Regions from separate parts of the Streptomyces sp. NPDC001920 genome, predicted to be linked through region 1. Evidence: riboswitches for the same ligand, from Rfam matches in the RefSeq annotation. Region 1 holds a riboswitch; the other holds the start of a gene.
The links. A riboswitch is a leader RNA that binds a small molecule or an ion and turns the genes downstream of it on or off. The one in region 1 is predicted to bind S-adenosylmethionine.
Positions count from the first base shown of each region.

Region 1 (9,984 bases):
GGAACAGCTGGAGGGAGGAGTCGATGCTGCCCGTGCGGTACTGGGCGGCGGCCGCGAGGCCCATCGCGTCCCGGAGTTCGTTGAGCTCTTCCTGGCCGCGGGCGACGTTGTCCTGGATGGTGGAGATCTCCTTCTGGAGCTTCTCCTGCTTCTCCCTCGCCCCGTTGAACTTCTCGGTGGCGTGCTCCGCCTGCTCGTAGAGCTTGTCGACCTTGGCCTTGACCTCGTCCTTGCTCGGCTTCTCGCTGGGGGCCGCGTTGGCGGCCTGCGAACTGATGGCCACGGCGGCAGCGGCGGCGGTGGTCAGCACGGTCACACGTGCTCGGCTCGGCTGCTTGGGTCGACGGTGGGACGCCACGGAGGTGAAACCCTTCTTGTGAGTGATCACCCGCTCGGAGGTACGACGCCAGACCCTAGTGACCCTCTTGTGATCAGATCAAATCCTCACACGATTTTTCTCGTCACACGCTGCATTCTTTACACACAACTCACATGGAGTGAGGGCCGCCTGACCCTACGCTGTGTGACAGTCCCGTCAATTCGGGCATCACGCCTGCAGGTTGGCCCATTCAGGACAGTCGCTTGAGAAGCACCGCAGAAGCCACCGGCCGCGCTCCCGCCCGGGCCACCCCGTCGGCCACCTCGCGGTCGGTCGAGGCGACGATGACCGGACGCCCCGGCGGCTCGGCACGCACCAGTTGGCGGATCAACTCGTCGGCGGTCACGCCGGGCTTGGAGAACAGCACCCGCACCCCGCGCGGCGGGGCCAGGAGCACCGGCGCGACCAGCTCGGCCCCGTCGAAGACACAGGTCACCTCGGCGCCGGTCTGCGCGGCGAGCTGCGAGAGCTGGCCGAGCAGCCGCAACCGCTGCTTCTCCAGGGGCATCTGGGGATAGCCGGTCTTGGTGACGTTGTACCCGTCGACCACGAGATGCGCCTGCGGCAGGGCGAGCAACTGGTCGAGGATCGCGGGGTCGTTCTCGGACAACGCCCGGGCGGCGATGTCCTTCGGGGTCATTCGTCCCGGTTCGACCGCGTCCACGGTCTCGGCGGGGCGCACGGAGACCGGCGGCAACGCCAGTTCACGGCGCAGCCCTTGGGCGGCGTCCAGGAGGGTGTCGAGGAGCAACCGGACGCGCATGTCCTCGACACTGCGCCCCTCGCGCGCTGCTTTGCGCGTGGCCTCCAGAGCGGCCTCGGCCTCCGCGAGCCGTGCCTTGAGCCGCCGGCTCTCGCTCTCGGCAGCGGAGATCTGGGTGTGCCCCTCGGCCCGCACCGCCTCGATCTCGCCCTGGACCTTGCGCAGGGCGGCCTCGCCGCGCTTGACGTCGCTGAGGGCGGAGCGCAGCTTCCGGTGCAGCGATTCCGCTTCTTTCCTGGCCGCCTCCAGCTCGGTCCGCAGCCGCTCGGTCTCGTGCCGGGTGTGCTCGCGGGCGTGGGCGAGTTCCTCACGCAGCCGCTCCAGTTCGGCGCGGCTCTCCTCGTCGGCGCGCTCGGCGTCGGCCCGCTGGGCCTCCTCGCCGGCCGCGGTGACCAGCTTGACCCAGCCGGCGGGCCGCAGAACATAGGCCGCGGCCGCCACGTCGAGCGGGTCCGCGGCCGCAGGCGCCGAGCCGGATTCCAGGGCACCGGAGAGCTCCGGCTGGGCCTCTCTGAACTTCTCCCCGATGCGCTGCCGGAACAGCGGATCGGTCTCCAGCGCCGCCGCCATGGCGTTGCCTGCGAACTTGGCCCGCCGGTTCGGGGCGAACCGGGCGTACTGCCGCAGCTGTGCGGGCAGTTCACCTACGGTCAGCCCGCCGAACCCGTCGGACACGATCTGCACGACCTTGCGCCGTACACCGTCGGGCAGCGGACGGTCGAGCACCTCAGCGGCGCCGTCGCCCGGCCCCCCGCCTTGTGTCTCCACCATCCGTCACACCCCAGTCTCTGTGCGGGCCCTCCCCCATCGTCAGGAGCCGGTGCCCGGCCTGTCCACGAGTTCCACCTTGTCCACGGCGTTGCACCAGCGGCAGCGCACCGACTCGATCGTCTCACTGAGCACCTCGCGCTCCTCGACCTTGGGCTCACCGGCCAGATCGAGGTGGACGTACTCGACGACCTTGGACGAGCGCGTCACGTCGAAGCGCGTGAGGTTGCCGCAGAGAGTGCAGCGCCACCGCGTGGTGGCGGTCGGCAGGGGAACCGTCATCGTGAGCGTGCTCTTTCCTTCTAGGTCTTCTATTGTCCGCGACGCCCCGGACTCACCGGTGCGTGTGGCTCGTAACCCTACGGCCTGGCGGGTACCCACCGCCCGTCCGTCCCGGGCGGCGAGGCGGTCTGTGCGCCTGCGTCCCGTTACGTCATGCTCTGTATTCATGATCGGCAACTGGAGCGTGGCGCGTTTCGGAGTTCGGTTCGGCAGGGCCGGCCGAACGGTACTGCGGTCGCCGGCGCCGGTGACGTACGGGCTCATCACCGTGTGCTGCCTGATCTTCCTGATCGGGCCGGCGGCGGGGCTGAATCCGGTGTACGGCGTCGGCGACGGGTTGCTCGCGGCGCAGCGGGCCTACTTCCAGCGCTGGGGCGTGGTGCCCGCCGAGCTCTTCGAGGGCGCGCCCCGGGCCGCCCTCACCCCCGCCACGGCCCTGTTCGTCCACGGCAGCTGGGTGCACCTGCTCGGCAACATGCTCTTCCTCTACGTCTTCGGGGTGATGGCGGAGGAACGGATGGGCCGCCTCCAGTTCACGCTCTTCTACCTCGGCTGCGGCTACCTGGCCCTGCTGGGCTACGCGGCCGCCAACGACGACTCCACGCAGTCGCTGGTCGGCGCGTCCGGGGCGATCTCCGCGGTCCTCGGCGCGTTCCTGTTCCTCTTCCCCGCGGCACGCGTCACAAGCCTGCTGCCCTTCCTGCTCTTCCTGCCGCTGCGCTTCCCGGCGTGGGTCGTGCTGCCCTTCTGGGCGGCCCTGCAGTGGGTGGCGGCGGGGCGTGCGGACCAGGGGCCCGGGGTGGCGTATCTGGCGCACCTGGTCGGGTTCGGGGTGGGGTTCGGTTACGCGTGGGCCCGATTCGGTCGTACGACTAAAGTGAGTGCCGCCCCTGCTCCGGCCCCCGAGGGAGAGAACCAGCCGTGATCACCGCGATCGTCCTCATCAAGACCAGCGTGGACCGGATTCCCGAGATCGCGGAGTCGATCGCCGCGCTGGACAACGTCAGCGAGGTCTTCTCGGTCACCGGGACCTACGACCTGATCGCCATGGTGCGGGTGAAGCAGCACGAGGACCTCGCCGAGGTCATTCCCGGCCGGATCAGCAAGATCCCCGGTGTGGAGGGGACGGACACGCACGTGGCCTTCCGCACCTACTCGCAGCACGACCTGGAGGCCGCCTTCGCCATCGGCCTGGACAGCTGACGGCAGCCGGGGAGGCCGGGCCCCGCACTCCCCGATGAAGAGTGCCTGGTGATCACCGCCGAGGGCCCCCGGACCACCGGACGCCCCGCGGCAAGGTCCCGATCGAGGCGGCCCGGCCCCCTGGCCGAGGCGCCGGACCGGGCGAGCGAACTGCTCACGGCCCCACCGAGCGCACCCTGCGGATGACCGTCCTGGGTCCCCCGTCCACCGCTCGTGCCGCCGGGCGACGCGCCGGTGGCGGGGACGAGGACGCAGAGGGAGCCGGGCGCGCACGCCAGGGGCGTCCGATCCGCAGGCTCACGCCGACGTGTCGGGCACGCAACGCCCGTCCTGCGTACGGTAGTTCCACTTCGCCCCGTCCGTGACGAGCTCCTTCACGGCCCGTACGAACCGCTCCACGTGCTCGTCCGGCGTACCCGCGCCGAAGCTCACGCGGATGGCGTTGAGGGACTTCTCGCCCGGGGCCGCCTCGGGCGCGCCGCACTCCCCCTGCGTCTGCGGGTCGCTGCCGAGCAGCGTGCGCACGAGGGGGTGGGCGCAGAACAGGCCGTCCCGCACCCCGATGCCGTACTCGGCGGAGAGCGCGGCGGCGAAGTGCGAGCTGTTCCAGCCGGCGACCACGAAGGAGATCACACCGACGCGCGGGGCGTCGTCGCCGAAGAGGGACAGGACCCGGACCTCCGGGACCTCGGCGAGGCCCGCGCGGACCTTCTCGATCAGGAACCGCTCGCGGGCGACCAGCTCGTCGAAGCCGGCCTCGGTGAGGGCCTTGCAGGCGGAGGCGATGGAGTAGGCGCCGATGACGTTCGGGGAGCCGGCCTCGTGCCGGGCGGCACTGTCGTGCCACTGCACGTCGACCGCGCCGTCCGCGCGCCGGGTGACCGTGCGGCTGGCGCCGCCGCCCGCGAGGTACGGCTCGGCCTCGCGCAGCCAGTCGGCGCGCCCGGCCAGGACACCGGAGCCGAACGGCGCGTACAGCTTGTGGCCGGAGAAGGCGACCCAGTCGACGTCCAGGTCACGCACGCTCACGGGGTGGTGCGGGGCGAGCTGGGCGGCATCGAGCACGATCCGGGCACCGTGCGCGTGCGCTGCCGCCGCCAGCTCCCGTACGGGCCACAGCTCACCGGTGACGTTCGAGGCGCCGGTGACGCAGACCAGGGCCGGGCCGTACGGGTCGCGGTCGGCGAGGGCGCGCTCCAGGATCTCCACGGCCTGGTGCGGTGTGCGGGGCGCGTCGAGGTAGGTGACGGCGGCGTCGCGCCAGGGCAGCAGCGCGGCGTGGTGCTCGGTCTCGAAGACGAACACCTGGCAGTCGGCGGGGACGGCGGCGGCGAGGAGGTTGAGCGAGTCGGTGGTGGACCGGGTGAACACGACCTGGTCGGTGTCCCGGCAGCCGAGGAACTCACCGACCGTGCGCCGGGCGTTCTCGAAGAGGTCGGTGGACAGCTGGGAGAGGTACCCGGCGCCCCGGTGGACGCTGCCGTAGTACGGCGCGTAGGCGGCGACGTCGTCCCAGACGCGCTGGAGGGCGGGCGCGCTGGCGGCGTAGTCGAGCGCGGCGTAGGTGACCTCGCCGCCGGTGACGAGCGGGACGGTGACATCCCTGCCGAGAACGGGCAGCGGGGCACAAACGGACTGGGCGGCGGCAACGGTGGAGACGGACATGGCACAACTCCCGTGAAGGCAGGTGAGGTTCGCCGCGGAACCGGGAGGGCTCGACGCGGTGAAAGGAAAAAGGGAACGCGGAGGCGGGGCTCTGCGGCCCTATCGCATTCGCTTGCTCACGGAAGGCTCCTCGACGACCAGGACCCCTGGCTGATCGAGGGGTCCGCGCTTGCCGCAGACCTCGCTGCCTACGGCCTGGTCTTCACCCGGGGCACCCCGCCACGGACGGAGGGTTGCCGGACAGTCGGCCGGGGCCTCATGACTGTCACTCATGACCTGGACAGGAACGTACGTGAAGTGATCGATGTCCCGCAACCCGTGTCCGGATCGCGGGACATTCCCGGGCCGCGCTACGCGTTGCTGGCGGCCACCCAGCGCTCCAGCGTCCGCTTCGCCGCCCCGGAGTCGATCGACTCCGCCGCCCTCGCCATCCCGAGCCGGATCTGCTCGGCGAGCGGAGCGTCCGCGGGCTCCAACGCCACCAGCGCCGCGGCCGAGTTGAGCAGGACGGCGTCCCGCACCGGCCCTCTCTCGCCGTCCAGGAGCCGGCGGGCGACCTCCGCGTTGTACGACGCGTCCGCGCCCCGCAGCGCCTCCACGGGCACCAGCTCGATACCGACCTCGCGCGGGTCGAACGCCTCCTCGGTCACCTTGCCGTCGCGCACCACCCACACCCGTGACGTGGCCGTCGTCGTCAGCTCGTCGAGGCCGTCGTCGCCGCGGAAGACCAGCGCGGACGAGCCGCGCTCGGCCAGGACGCCGGCGATGAGCCCCGCCATCCGGGTGTCGAAGCAGCCGACGGCGGAGGCGGTGACCCGGGCGGGGTTGGTCAGCGGGCCGAGCAGGTTGAACGAGGTCGGGATGCCCAGGTCCCGCCGTACGCCACCGACGAACCGCATGGAGGGGTGGAACTTCGCCGCGAAGCAGAAGGTGATCCCGGCCTCGTCCACCACTCTGGCCACGCCCTCCGGCGCCAGGTCCAGGTTGATGCCGAGCTTCTCCAGCACGTCGGACGAGCCGCTCGCCGAGGACGACGCCCGGTTGCCGTGCTTGACGACCTTCGCCCCGGCGCCCGCGATCACGATGGCGGACATGGTCGAGATGTTGACCGTCTTGGCCCGGTCCCCGCCGGTACCGACGATGTCCACGGCCGGGCCAGGGATGTGCAGCGGCTGCGCGTGGGCGTACATCGCCTCGACGAGGCCGTTGATCTCCTCGACCGTCTCGCCCTTGGCCCGCAGCGCCACCATGAATCCGGCGATCTGCGCGTCCGAGGCCTCACCGCTCATGAAGCGGTCCATCGCCCAGGCCGTGTCACCGGCGCTCAGGTCCTGTCCACCGAGCAGCGCGCTCAGCACCTCGGGCCAGGAACGGCCCGCCGCGGTGTCGCCTCCAGCGGGGGTCACAGCGCTCATAAGCCGCTCCAGGGTCAGTTGTGGTGTCCCGGCCCCCGGGACACGAGTCTCGACGAGGTCCACCCTATCCAGCCGCGGGACACGGAGAAGGGCCCCGTCCGAAGACCGGACGGGGCCCTTCTGCCGTGGCGTGCGCAGCGATCAGTGGTGGCCGTGGCCGCTCGTGATCTCCTTGTACTCCTCGACGGTCGGCTTGGGGATCTGACCGTCCTCGCCGAAGTACGACTTGCTGAGCTTGGCGCGCAGCTTCTCCGAGCCCTTCACCTTGCGCTCGACGCCGTTCTCGTCGACCGTCGGGCCGATTTCGAGCGGCTTGTACTGCTCGTGCGCGGTGAGGGTGTGCAGCGCGTCCTGGCTGAGCGGCTCGTGCACCTCGATGAACTCACCGTGCGGCAGGCGCTTGATGATGCCGGACTCGCGACCGTGCAGCACCTTGTCCTTGTCCCGGCGCTGCAGGCCGAGGCAGATCCGCTTGGTGACGACGAAGGCGATGACCGGTCCGACGAAGAACCCGATGCGGACGAACCAGGTGACCGCGTTGATCGACAGGTGGAAGTGGGTGGCGATGATGTCGTTGCCACCACCGATCAGCATGATCATGTACCCGGTGACCCAGGCGACACCGAAGGCCGTACGGGTCGGGGCGTTGCGCGGGCGGTCGAGCAGGTGGTGCTCGCGCTTGTCACCGGTGACCCAGGACTCGATGAACGGGTAGAGGGCGATCACGGCGAGGAAGATGCCGAACAGCACCAGCGGGACGAAGACGCCCAGGACGAGCGTGTGACCCCAGAAGTTGATCTCCCAGCCCGGCATGGCGCGGACGAGGCCCTCGGCGAAGCCCATATACCAGTCGGGCTGGGCGCCCGTGGACACGTAGTCGGGCCGGTAGGGGCCCAGGGCCCAGATCGGGTTGACGGACGCGATGCCGGCGATGAGCGCGATGACACCGAAGACCAGGAAGAAGAAGCCTCCGGCCTTGGCCATGTAGACCGGCAGCAGCGGCATGCCGACGACGTTCTTGTTGCTCTTGCCGGGACCCGCGAACTGCGTGTGCTTGTGGTAGAAGACCAGGATCAGGTGGCCGACCACCAGACCGAGCATGATGCCCGGCAGCAGCAGGATGTGGATCGAGTAGAAGCGGGCCACGAAGTCGGTGCCCGGGAACTCGCCGCCGAACAGGAACATCGAGATGTACGTACCGACGATCGGCACGGACAGGATGGCGCCCTGGGTGAAGCGGACACCGGTGCCGGAGAGCAGGTCGTCCGGGAGCGAGTAGCCGGTGAAACCGGTGAACATGCCCAGGACGAACAGCAGGAAGCCGAACAGCCAGTTGATCTCACGCGGCTTGCGGAACGCGCCGGTGAAGAAGACGCGCATCATGTGCACGAACATGCCGGCGAGGAAGATGATCGCCGCCCAGTGGTGGATCTGCCGGATGAGCAGACCACCGCGCACGTCGAAGGAGATGTGCAGGGTCGAGCTGAACGCCTCGCTCATCAGCTGTCCCTGGAGCGGGACGTAACTGCCGTGGTACTCCACCTCGTTCATCGACGGGTGGAAGAACAGCGTCAGGTACACACCCGTGAGGATGATGATGATGAAGCTGTAGAGGCAGACCTCACCCAGCATGAACGACCAGTGGTCGGGGAAGATCTTGCGCATGTTGGCCTTGGCCAGGGAGTAGATCCCGAGCCGGCCGTCCGCCCAGTCGGCGACGCGCTCGCCGGCCGGTGCCTTCCCGCGCGAGCGGGACTCTGTCTTCTCTGTGGTGCTCATCCGCGCTCCCAGAATGCAGGACCGACGGGCTCTTCGAAGTCGCCGAGCGCCTCGAGGTAGCCCTCGTCGTTCACGCCGATGCGCAGCTGCGGCAGGGCGTGACCGGCCGGGCCGAAGATCACTCGGGCACCGTCGGAGAGGTCGAAGGTGGACTGGTGGCAGGGGCAGAGCACGTGGTGCGTCTGCTGCTCGTACAGGGAGATCGGGCAACCGACGTGGGTGCAGATCTTCGAGTACGCGACGATCCCCTCGTGCGACCATTCGAGCTCGCGCTTGTCCTTGATGTCGTCGGGCTGGAGCCGGACGATCATCAGGGCGGCCTTGGCGATCTCGTTCTGGAAGCCGTGGTCGTGCTCCTCCAGGCCCTCCGGCTTGGCGAAGGTGAGGGAGCCGGCCGCGACGTCCGAGGGACGCAGCGGCTCGTTGGTGTTCATGTTGACGAGCAGCTTGCCCTTGGACCACATGGTGTGGCGCAGCTTGGTGCCGGGCAGCGGGCCGAGGTCACGCAGCAGCACGACGCCGGAGAGCGGGAACAGGGCCAGCGCACCGAACATGGTGTTGCGGATCAGCTTGCGGCGACCCAGCGCGGACTCCTTGGCGCCCTGCTTGAAGTCGGCCATGACCTTGGCCTTGACCTCGGGCGACGCCTGGATCGGGTGCCGCTCGTCCGCGACCTCCACGTCGGACATCAGGGTGCGGGCCCAGTGGACCGCACCCGCGCCGATGCAGAACAGCGCGAGGCCGAGGGTCACACCGAGCGCGAAGTTCAGCGCGCTGATGTGGCCCAGCGGGAAGATGAAGACCGACTTGTCGACGGGGATCGCCACGAACGAGGCGATGAAGCCGACGGTGGCCAGCATCGACAGCGTGAACAGCAGGGCGACCGTGCGCTCGGACCGCTTGGCGGCCCGCTCGTCGATGTCCTGGATCCGGTGCTCGTGCGGCGGCAGACCAGGGTCGGCGAAGGGGTCCTTCTCGTCCGCCACCGCGACGTGGGCGTCCTGCTCAGCCGGCAGGTTCTCTTCTGGAATGTCTTGGCTACTCATGACTTCTTGGCCTTTGCGGTCCGAGCGGCGACCCACACAGCGACGGCGATCAGGCCGCCGAGGCCGAAGATCCAGCCGAACAGACCCTCGCTGACCGGCCCGAGGCCGCCCAGCTCCAGACCGCCGGGGTTCTCCGTCTCATCGCTGTTGACCGCGTGCAGGTACGCGATGATGTCCTTCTTGTTCTGCTCCGACAGCGTGGTGTCGGGGAACGACGGCATGTTCTGCGGGCCGGTCTGCATGGCCTCGTAGATGTGCTTCGGGTCGACACCCTCGAGCGAAGGCGCGTACTTGCCGTGCGTCAGCGCGCCGCCCTTACCGGTGAAGTTGTGGCACTGGGCGCAGTTGTTGCGGAAGAGGTCGCCGCCCTTGGCGATGTCCGCTCCCTCGGGGCCGTACTGCTCCTCGGTCGGGACGGCCGGGCCGGCGCCCAGCGAGGCGATGTACGCCGCGAGCTGGTCGATCTCGGCCTGCGAGTAGATGTTCTTCTTCCGCGGGACCTGGGCGCCCTGGGAGGTGGCGGCCGGCATACGGCCCGTCGACACCTGGAAGTCGACGGCCGCGGCGCCGACGCCCACCAGGCTCGGACCGTCGGAGGTGCCCTGACCGCCGGTTCCGTGGCAGCTGGCGCAGCCGACGGCGTAGAGCTTCTTGCCCTCCTCGATGGTGAGGGACTGGGCGGTT
Region 1 covers NZ_JBSFEP010000002.1:347,414-357,397, forward strand. The annotation lists gene ACWCPI_RS04145 (NlpC/P60 family protein) at 1-358, opposite strand, end outside; gene ACWCPI_RS04150 (NYN domain-containing protein) at 570-1,913, opposite strand; gene ACWCPI_RS04155 (hypothetical protein) at 1,953-2,192, opposite strand; gene ACWCPI_RS04160 (rhomboid family intramembrane serine protease) at 2,359-3,117, shown strand; gene ACWCPI_RS04165 (Lrp/AsnC family transcriptional regulator) at 3,114-3,395, shown strand; gene ACWCPI_RS04170 (aminotransferase class V-fold PLP-dependent enzyme) at 3,693-5,060, opposite strand; SAM riboswitch class IV at 5,221-5,337, opposite strand; gene trpD (anthranilate phosphoribosyltransferase) at 5,411-6,475, opposite strand; gene qcrB (cytochrome bc1 complex cytochrome b subunit) at 6,617-8,254, opposite strand; gene qcrA (cytochrome bc1 complex Rieske iron-sulfur subunit) at 8,251-9,300, opposite strand; gene qcrC (cytochrome bc1 complex diheme cytochrome c subunit) at 9,297-9,984, opposite strand, start outside.

Region 2 (9,984 bases), on a different contig from region 1:
CCGCGCGAAGCGGCCTCGTCGTCGAGCCGGGGCGGATGGTCCTCGAACTGCGCCCGCCCGGCATGGACAAGGGCAGGGCGCTGAGCGAGTACGTCCGCGAACTGGGCGCCGAGTCCGTCCTGTACGCCGGAGACGACCTCGGCGACCTTCCCGCCTACGCCGCCGTCGACGAACTCCGCGCCGACGGCGTCCCGGGCCTGCTGGTGTGCAGTGGCAGCGAGGAGGTCACCGAGCTGTCCAAGCGGGCGGACATCGTGGTCGACGGCCCGGAGGGCGTCGTACGGCTGCTGCGCCAGATCGCCGATCAGGCGGACTGACCGGCGCCGCCCTCCTCCAGCGCGTGCAGCTGGTCCAGGAACCACTGGGCCGGGGGGAGGGCGGTCGCCGACGCCGCCAGCCGCTTGGAGCGCTCCGCCCGCTCCTCCGGTCCCATGGACAGCGCCTCGTGCAGGGCCCGCGCCGTGCCGACGACGTCGTACGGGTTCACGGCGATCGCGTCCTCGCCCAGCTCCTCGAAGGCACCGGCCTCCCGCGACAGCACCAGCGCGCATCCCTCGTCGGAGACGACCGGCACCTCCTTCGCGACCAGGTTCATGCCGTCCCGGATGGGGTTGACCAGCGCCACGTCCGCCAGCCGGTACGCCGCCAGCGAGCGCGCGAAGTCGTCCTCGACGTGCAGCACCACCGGAGTCCAACCCGGTGTCCCGTACCGGGAGTTGATCTCCTCGGCGAGCCGCTGCACCTCGGCCGTGTAGTCCCGGTACACCGCCAGGTCCTGCCGCGAGGGGTAGGCGAAGGCCACGTGCGCCACCCGCTCGCGCCACTCGGGGTGGTCGTCGAGCAGCTGCCGGTACGCCAGCAGGCCCCGCGCGATGTTCTTGGACAGCTCGGTCCGGTCGACCCGCACGATCGTCCTGCGGGCGCTCCCGTCGGGTGCCGCACCGATCTCGCCCTTCAGCGCCGCCATCCGCTCGACCACGTCGGCCTCACGGGAACGTGCCCGCAGGAAGTCCGCGTCCGCGCCCAGTCCGTGCACCCCGACCCGGGTGCCGCCGAGTCCCCCGGCGAACAGGTCGCAGCACGCCTCGAACGCGTCCGCCCACCGCCGGGTGAGGAAGCCCAGCCGGTCCGCGCCCAGCATGCCGCGCAGCACCTGCCCGGCCACGTCGTCCGGCAGCATCCGGAAGTACTCCGGCGGTGCCCACGGCGTGTGCGAGAAGTGGCCGATCCTGAGGTCCGGGCGCAGTTCGCGGAGCATGCCCGGCACCAGGGTCAGGTGGTAGTCCTGCACGACCACCGCGGCACCCGGCGCCGCCTCCTCGGCCAGCGCCTCGGCGAACGCCCGGTTGTAGGTCTCGTACGACGCCCACCGGCGCCGGAACTCCGCGTCGAAGACCGGTTCCAGGGGCGTCTGGTAGAGCATGTGGTGCACGAACCACAGCACCGAGTTCGCGATGCCGTTGTACGCGTCGGAGTGCACCTCGGCCGGGATGTCGAGCATCCGCACGCCGTCCCGGCCCGCCCCCGCGACCCCGCGCCGGACCGCCTCGCGGTCACCGTCGGAGAGCGCGGAGCACACCCACAGCGCGTCCGCGTCCGAGCCGATCGCGGACAGGCCCGAGACCAGCCCGCCGCCGCCGCGCTTGGCGTTCAGCGAACCGTCCGCGGCCACCGTGTACGAAACCGGGCCGCGGTTCGACGCGACCAGCACTTTTGCAGCACCCTGCGTGGAAGCCATACGCCTCAACCTAGCCCGGCACGGAAACGCTCAAACGTACGGTTCCACTCAGTGGCGGGCCTGTATACGGCCCGTGTGCGACAGCTACGCGACCCGCCGCGCCGCGTACTCGGCGATCTCCACCATGGGCGGCCGCTCCTCGGTGTCCACGGAGTACGTGCGCGGCTCGAACCCGTCCTCGCCGCGCTCGAACTGGGTCAGGCAGGGACGGACGAGATGCCCGCGGGCCAGCCGCAGCTGGGCGGTGCGGTAGATCGCCGCGGACATCCGGCCCAGGGCCTGTCCGTCCTGGTGGCGGTGCTTGCGCACACCCACGTCCACCTGGGCCAGGGCGTCCAGGCCCACCAGGTGCAGGGCGTCGACCAGCATGCCCAGCTCCACGCCGTACCCGACCGGGAACGGCAGCTGTTCCAGCAGCGAGCGGCGGGCCGCGTACTCGCCGCCCAGCGGCTGCACGAAACCGGCCAGCTGCGGCCAGTGCATGTTCAGCAGCGGGCGTGCCATCAGCTCGGTGACCCGGCCGCCCTGTCCGGCCGCGGCGCCCAGGGGGCGGTCGTACATCGCCTTGACCAGGTCGACGCCCGGCTCGGTGAGCAGCGGGCCCACGATGCCGGAGACGAAGTCCGAGGAGAACTCCTTCAGGTCGGCGTCGATGAAACAGATGACATCCCCACGGGTGACGAGCAGGGAGCGCCACAGGACCTCGCCCTTGCCGGGCACGGCCGGCAGGCGCGGCAGGATCTCGTCCCGGTGCACCACGGTCGCGCCGGCCGCCGCGGCCACCTCGGAGGTGCGGTCGGTGGACCCGGAGTCGACGACGACGATCTCGTCGACCAGCGGAATCTGCCGGACCAGGTCGTGTCGGATGATCGCGACGATCTCGCCGACGGTCTCCTCCTCGTTGAGCGCTGGCAGCACGACGGAGACCGACTGGCCCGAACGCTGCTTGGCGGCCAGTACGTGATGCAGCGGGTGGTCGGACACGGACCAGGAGCGGGTGCTCAGCCAGCGCTCGACTTCTTCCAGCACGGTCGGCTGCTCCTCACTGTTGTCTCGCGGTTCGGACGACTATCTCAACTGTCCTGGCCGTCGGTTACAGTCTTGGACAAGGCGGATGACCATCGCATGTCCGAGGTCACCCGTCGCCCACAACCGCATACAGCTCATCCAGAGGGGCAGAGGGAAACGGCCCGATGAAGCCCCGGCAACCCTCCAGTCGGTACTCGTAGGTCACTGGCGACCACTTCGCGAGGCTCCCGGCTAGGGAAGGTGCCAAATCCGTCTCACGGCGAAGTGCGTCGTGAGGAAGATGAGGAGAAAGGGCCTCGCCTCACATGGCTGTGCAGACTGTTGCAAGCACCACGGAATCCACCGTAGACCTCGGTCCCGCCGCGGCGCTGTCCTGCCGCGAGTGCGGTCACCGGGTACCCCTCGGACCGGTCTTCGCGTGCGAGGAGTGTTTCGGCCCGCTGGAGATCGCGTACGACTTCTCGGCCTACGACACCGAGGAGCTCCGCAGGCGGATCGAGGCGGGACCCGCGAACATCTGGCGCTACGCGCCCCTGCTGCCCGTCCCGGCGGACGTGGCGACCAAGCCGAACATCAACCCCGGCTGGACCAAGCTCGTCCAGGCCGACAACCTCGCGGCCGAACTCGGTGTCGAGGCCGGCAAGCTGTTCGTCAAGGACGACTCCGGCAACCCGACGCACTCCTTCAAGGACCGTGTCGTCGCCCAGGCCCTGGAGGCCGCCCGCGCCTTCGGCTTCACCACGCTCTCCTGCTCCTCCACCGGCAACCTGGCCGGTGCTGTCGGCGCCGCCGCCGCGCGCGCCGGCTTCCGCTCCTGTGTGTTCATCCCGCACGACCTGGAGCAGGGCAAGGTCGTCATGGCCGCCGTCTACGGCGGTGACCTCGTCGGCATCGAGGGCAACTACGACGACGTGAACCGGTTCTGCTCCGAGCTGATCGGCGACCCGGCCGGTGAGGGCTGGGGCTTCGTCAACGTCAACCTGCGTCCGTACTACGCCGAGGGCTCCAAGACCCTGGCGTACGAGATCTGCGAGCAGCTCGGCTGGCGGCTGCCCGACCAGATCGTGGTGCCGATCGCGTCCGGCTCGCAGCTCACGAAGATCGACAAGGGTCTTCAGGAGCTGATCAAGCTCGGGCTGGTCGAGGACCGGCCGTACAAGATCTTCGGCGCGCAGGCGGAGGGCTGCTCGCCGGTGTCGGCCGCCTTCAAGGCCGGCCACGACGTGGTCCGCCCCCAGAAGCCGAACACCATCGCCAAGTCCCTCGCGATCGGCAACCCGGCCGACGGTCCGTACGTCCTGGACATCGCGCGCCGCACGGGCGGTGCGGTGGAGGACGTGACCGACGAGCAGGTCGTCGACGCGATCAAGGTGCTCGCCCGGACCGAGGGCATCTTCGCGGAGACCGCAGGCGGGGTGACGGTGGGCGTCACGAAGAAGCTGATCGACAACGGTCTGCTCGACCCCGCCAAGACCACCGTCGTCCTCAACACCGGCGACGGCCTGAAGACCCTCGACGCGGTGGCCGGTACCGGCCTCACCGCCACCATCCGCCCGAACCTGGACTCCTTCCGAGAGGCTGGCCTCGCATGAGCGTGACCGTCCGCATCCCCACCATCCTGCGCACCTACACCGGCGGTCAGGCCGAGGTCGCCGCCGAGGGCGCGAACCTCGGCGAGGTCATCGCCGACCTGGAGAAGAACCACACCGGGATCGCCGCCCGTGTTCTCGACGACCAGGGCAAGCTGCGCCGGTTCGTCAACGTGTACGTCAACGACGACGACGTGCGCTTCGAGCAGGGACTGGAGACGGCCACCCCGGACGGAGCGGGCGTTTCCATCATTCCGGCCGTCGCCGGCGGCTGAGCACGGCTGACCGAATGACCGATCATTACCGTCGGTAACGCCAATTACCGAGGGTTCATCGAATTGCCCCCACCGTGAGAGAAGCGGAGGGGGCAATTCTGTGTGGTTGAGCGAGGTACAGTTGGGGAACGAGCTGCCGATCCCTGAGTCGACAGCCCTGCATTTCTGCCGCATGCCCGACAAGAAGTAGCCAAACTGTGTGGGTTTTATGCGGCTTTTGTCATGTTTGCCGGGTCCGACTTGACCTGAAGTCAGGGGAATTGTCCCCACATTCCCGACCGGCCGTGCCCGGATTTCTCGTCCGATTGACCTGTTGCAGAGGGCAGTTGGGCAGATACATTCAGCCGCGGTCGACGCGTTCCGGCGCACGCCCCCGACCGATGGGGGGTGAGGTCTGACCCGGATCCGCGAAGTGTGGATCTGTGCAAGGGCCAGTAATAGGGGAGTTAGGCATGGCTCAGGGCACCGTCAAGTGGTTCAACGCGGAGAAGGGGTACGGCTTCATCGCGGTCGACGGTGGTGCGGATGTTTTCGTCCACTACAGCGCGATCCAGATGGACGGGTACCGCACCCTGGAGGAAGGTCAGCGGGTCGATTTCGAGATCTCGCAGGGCCAGAAGGGGCCGCAGGCGGACATGGTCCGTCTGGCGACCAGCTGAAGCACGCGTCGACACTGCAGCGACGTTCTTCGAAGGGTCCGCACCTCCCGGGGTGCGGACCCTTCGCCATGCCCGGGGCCCCCTCCGAGCCCGTGTGCGCCGGGCTGAGCGCCCCGCCCGAACACGAGAGCCGCTTGCACTCGACAGGGGCGAGTGCTAATCATTGGCGTTAGCACTCTGAAGGTGAGAGTGACAACGAAGGACCGGGTCGGTGAGGCCCGCAGGCCGGGTGGGGCAAGGAACCACGAGGCAGGCAGGCCGTCCGTCGCGGGCGCGGGCGCGGTCCGAAGGAATCACCCCCAGTCCTGGAGGGACCACTTCACATGGCCAAGATCATCGCGTTCGACGAGGAGGCGCGGCGCGGCCTCGAGCGCGGCATGAACCAGCTCGCGGACGCCGTGAAGGTGACGCTCGGCCCCAAGGGTCGCAACGTCGTCCTCGAGAAGAAGTGGGGCGCCCCCACGATCACCAACGATGGTGTGTCCATCGCCAAGGAGATCGAGCTCGAGGACCCGTACGAGAAGATCGGCGCCGAGCTGGTCAAGGAAGTCGCCAAGAAGACGGACGACGTCGCCGGTGACGGTACGACCACCGCGACCGTTCTCGCCCAGGCCCTGGTCAAGGAAGGCCTGCGCAACGTAGCCGCCGGCGCCAACCCGATGGCCCTCAAGCGCGGTATCGAGAAGGCCGTCGAGGCCGTCTCCGCCGCCCTGCTGGAGCAGGCGAAGGACGTCGAGACCAAGGAGCAGATCGCCTCCACGGCCTCCATCTCCGCCGCCGACACCCAGATCGGCGAGCTCATCGCCGAGGCCATGGACAAGGTCGGCAAGGAAGGCGTCATCACCGTCGAGGAGTCCCAGACCTTCGGTCTGGAGCTGGAGCTCACCGAGGGTATGCGCTTCGACAAGGGCTACATCTCGGCGTACTTCGCCACCGACATGGAGCGTATGGAGGCCGTCCTCGACGACCCGTACATCCTGATCGCCAACTCCAAGATCTCCTCGGTCAAGGACCTGCTCCCGCTGCTGGAGAAGGTCATGCAGTCGGGCAAGCCGCTGCTGATCATCGCCGAGGACGTCGAGGGCGAGGCCCTGTCGACCCTGGTCGTCAACAAGATCCGCGGCACCTTCAAGTCCGTCGCCGTCAAGGCCCCGGGCTTCGGCGACCGCCGCAAGGCCATGCTCGGCGACATCGCCATCCTCACGGGCGGCGAGGTCATCTCCGAGGAGGTCGGCCTCAAGCTGGAGAACGCCACGCTCGACCTGCTGGGCAAGGCCCGCAAGGTCGTCATCACCAAGGACGAGACCACCATCGTCGACGGTGCCGGCTCCTCCGAGCAGGTCAACGGCCGTGTGAACCAGATCCGTGCCGAGATCGAGAACAGCGACTCGGACTACGACCGCGAGAAGCTGCAGGAGCGCCTGGCGAAGCTCGCCGGCGGCGTCGCGGTCATCAAGGCCGGTGCCGCCACCGAGGTGGAGCTCAAGGAGCGCAAGCACCGCATCGAGGACGCCGTGCGCAACGCCAAGGCGGCCGTCGAGGAGGGCATCGTCGCCGGTGGTGGCGTGGCCCTGCTGCAGGCCTCCCAGGTCTTCGAGAAGCTGGAGCTGGAGGGTGACGAGGCGACCGGCGCCAACGCCGTGAAGCTCGCGCTGGAGGCCCCGCTGAAGCAGATCGCCGTCAACGGTGGTCTCGAGGGCGGCGTCGTCGTGGAGAAGGTCCGCAACCTCGCCGTCGGTCACGGCCTGAACGCCGCGACCGGTGAGTACGTCGACATGATCGCCGAGGGCATCATCGACCCGGCGAAGGTGACCCGTTCCGCGCTGCAGAACGCCGCCTCCATCGCCGCGCTGTTCCTCACCACCGAGGCCGTCATCGCCGACAAGCCGGAGAAGGCCGCCGCGCCCGCCGGTGGCGGCATGCCGGGCGGTGACATGGACTTCTGATCCCTCGCGGATCGGGCTCGTCCTACCGAGGGCGGCACTCCCTGGAGACAGGGGGTGCCGCCCTCGGGCGTGTCCGGGGTCACGGCCGGACGGGGTGGGATGAGGAATGCGGCGCCCGTACGATCAGTTGCTTAAGAGGCTGCAACAATGCATGCGCACATACTCACCGGTTTGCAGACACCACCCCGAGGAGACCCGCGTGACCGTCACCGAGACCCCCGCCTCCCGTGCGGCCCAGATCCTGTCCCGGCCTGCCGTGATCAACGGTCTGACCGTGCCGAACCGCATCGTCATGGCCCCGATGACGCGCATGTTCTCGCCGGGCGGTGTTCCCGGCGAGGACGTGGTGTCGTACTACGCCCGCCGCGCCGCCGCCGGCGTCGGTCTGATCGTGACCGAGGGGACGTACGTCGGTCACGACTCGGCCGGGCAGAGCGACCGCGTCCCGCGCTTCCACGGTGAGGAGCAGCTCGCGGGCTGGGCGAAGGTCGCCGAGGCGGTGCACGCGGCGGGCGGCACGATCGTCCCGCAGCTGTGGCACATCGGCATGGTCCGCAAGCAGGGCCAGCCGCCTTTCGCGGACGCCCCCGCCGTCGGCCCCTCCGGTCTGCGCATCGGCGCGACCGAGCCCACGGGCAGGGTGATGACCCGGAGCGATCTGGACGACGTCATCGGTGCCTTCGCGCAGGCCGCCGCGGACGCCGAGCGCATCGGCTTCGACGGTGTCGAGCTCCACGGCGCCCACGGCTACCTGCTCGACCAGTTCCTGTGGGCGGGCACCAACCGCCGCACGGACCCGTACGGCGGCGACCCGGTGGCCCGTACGAAGTTCGCGGCGGAGATCGTGGCCGCCGTGCGGGAGAAGGTCTCCGCCTCCTTCCCCGTCATCTTCCGCTACTCGCAGTGGAAGCAGGAGGCCTACGACGCCCGTCTCGCCGAGACCCCCGAGGAACTGGAGGCCATCCTCACCCCGCTGGCCGCGGCCGGTGTCGACGCCTTCCACGCCTCCACCCGCCGCTACTGGATCCCGGAGTTCGACGGCTCCGACCTCAACCTGGCCGGCTGGACGAAGAAGCTGACCGGCAGGCCCGTCATCACGGTCGGCTCGGTCGGCCTGGACGGTGACTTCATCCACGCCTTCGTGGGCGAGGGATCCGCGGTCAAGGGCATCGACGACCTGCTGGACCGTCTGGAGCGCGAGGAGTTCGACCTGGTGGCCGTCGGCCGTGCCCTGCTCCAGGACCCCGAGTGGGCGGCGAAGGTCCTCGGCGGCCGCCTCGACGAGCTGAAGGCGTACGACGCGGCGGCGCTCAAGACGCTGAGCTGACCCCCGACACCCTGCCGTCGTCCGGGAGATGAGGGTTCGCCGGCAGGGAGGCCGGTCGCTCCGGGGCCGACGGCCGGGGCCCGAGGCGTCGGCGGGCGCGGCGGCGAAGTCCTGGCCGGAAGGCCGCCTACAGGTTGCCCATCGGCTCGATGTCGACCCGCATCGGGGTCCCCCACACCCGCAGCACCTCGTAGTCCGTGAACTCGTGCACGAGCCGGTACGCCATCGCGGGACGCGGTCCCCGGCGCTGGGCGGCGAGATAGAGCTCGGCCTCCCGGCGGTCCCGGCGCGGGGTACCGCACAGCTGCCACTCCTGCCCGTTCCACAGCTCCGGCAGCCAGCGCTGCTGGGGCTGGGGGCGGTCACCCCGGACGCCGTAGCGGGAGGGGACGGGGTGCTCGGACGTGCGGGGTACGGCGGGGGCGGGGCCGTTGAACTCGGAGCGGCGGGCGGCTCGGCGCCGGGTCTCGCACAGCAGGCACAGGTCGGGGGCGGCGGGGTCGACCGGTCCGGTGGGGTGTTCCGGGCAGCGCGTGCTGGGGGCGGCGCCGGCGACGCTCTCGTCGAGCAGGTCGAGGGCACGGCGCAGGTCCGCCCTCACCTCGTGCAGCCTGGCGTCCGGGGTGGTGGCGGTGAGGGCCTCGCCGTGCTCGCCGAGGAGGCGGAGGGCGCGGCCCAGGGCGGTCAGCTGGGCGTGGTTCATGGGTGCCAGTCTGTGCCAGTCCCCGGGCCGTCCGCCAATGGTCAGCCCATGCTCTTCGCGCCGTCCAGGGACTCCCGGATGATGTCGGCGTGCCCGGCGTGCTGGGCCGTCTCGGCGATGATGTGGAGCAGCACCCTGCGGGCCGACCAGTGGGCACCGGGCTCGTACCAGGGGGCCTTGGGCAGGGGGTGGGAGGCGTCCAGGTCGGGCAGGGTGGCCACCAACTCGTCGGTGCGGCGCGCCACCTTGTCGTACGCGGCCAGCACGCCTGCCAGCGTCTCGCCGGGCAGCATCCGGAACTCGTCGGCCCGCCGGGCCCAGTCCTCCTCGGTCATGGCGTCGAAGTCGGCCTTCGGCGACGGGCCGTGCTCGATGAAGTCCACCCAGTTCTGCTCCATCGCCGTGACGTGCTTGATGAGACCGCCCACGCACAGCTCGCTGACCGTGGTCCGCTGCCCGGCCTGCTCGTCGGTGAGATCACGGGCGGTCAGGCGCAGGAACTCGCGGTGCTTGGCCAGGGACTCCAGCAGGTCGGCGCGCTCGCCGGTGACGGGGGCGGTGGCGGGGGTGGTCTCGCTCATGGCGTTGGCCTCCAAGGACGTGTGTTCCAGCGGTCGTGGACCACGTTAGGAGCCATTGAGGTCAGATCCTGTCCTCTGTGCGCCGGTCCGGCGTGGAACTTTCGTCCAAGACAGGGCCGCCGGATTCGGTGACGCTG
Region 2 covers NZ_JBSFEP010000007.1:89,982-99,965, forward strand. The annotation lists gene otsB (trehalose-phosphatase) at 1-317, shown strand, start outside; gene ACWCPI_RS13770 (alpha,alpha-trehalose-phosphate synthase (UDP-forming)) at 305-1,738, opposite strand; gene ACWCPI_RS13775 (glucosyl-3-phosphoglycerate synthase) at 1,823-2,767, opposite strand; SAM riboswitch class I at 2,899-3,054, shown strand; gene thrC (threonine synthase) at 3,073-4,359, shown strand; gene ACWCPI_RS13785 (MoaD/ThiS family protein) at 4,356-4,631, shown strand; gene ACWCPI_RS13790 (cold-shock protein) at 5,084-5,290, shown strand; gene groL (chaperonin GroEL) at 5,614-7,236, shown strand; gene ACWCPI_RS13800 (NADH:flavin oxidoreductase) at 7,436-8,563, shown strand; gene ACWCPI_RS13805 (hypothetical protein) at 8,691-9,266, opposite strand; gene ACWCPI_RS13810 (DinB family protein) at 9,308-9,847, opposite strand.
Region 2: another riboswitch for S-adenosylmethionine. It lies ahead of thrC (threonine synthase); the one in region 1 lies ahead of ACWCPI_RS04170 (aminotransferase class V-fold PLP-dependent enzyme).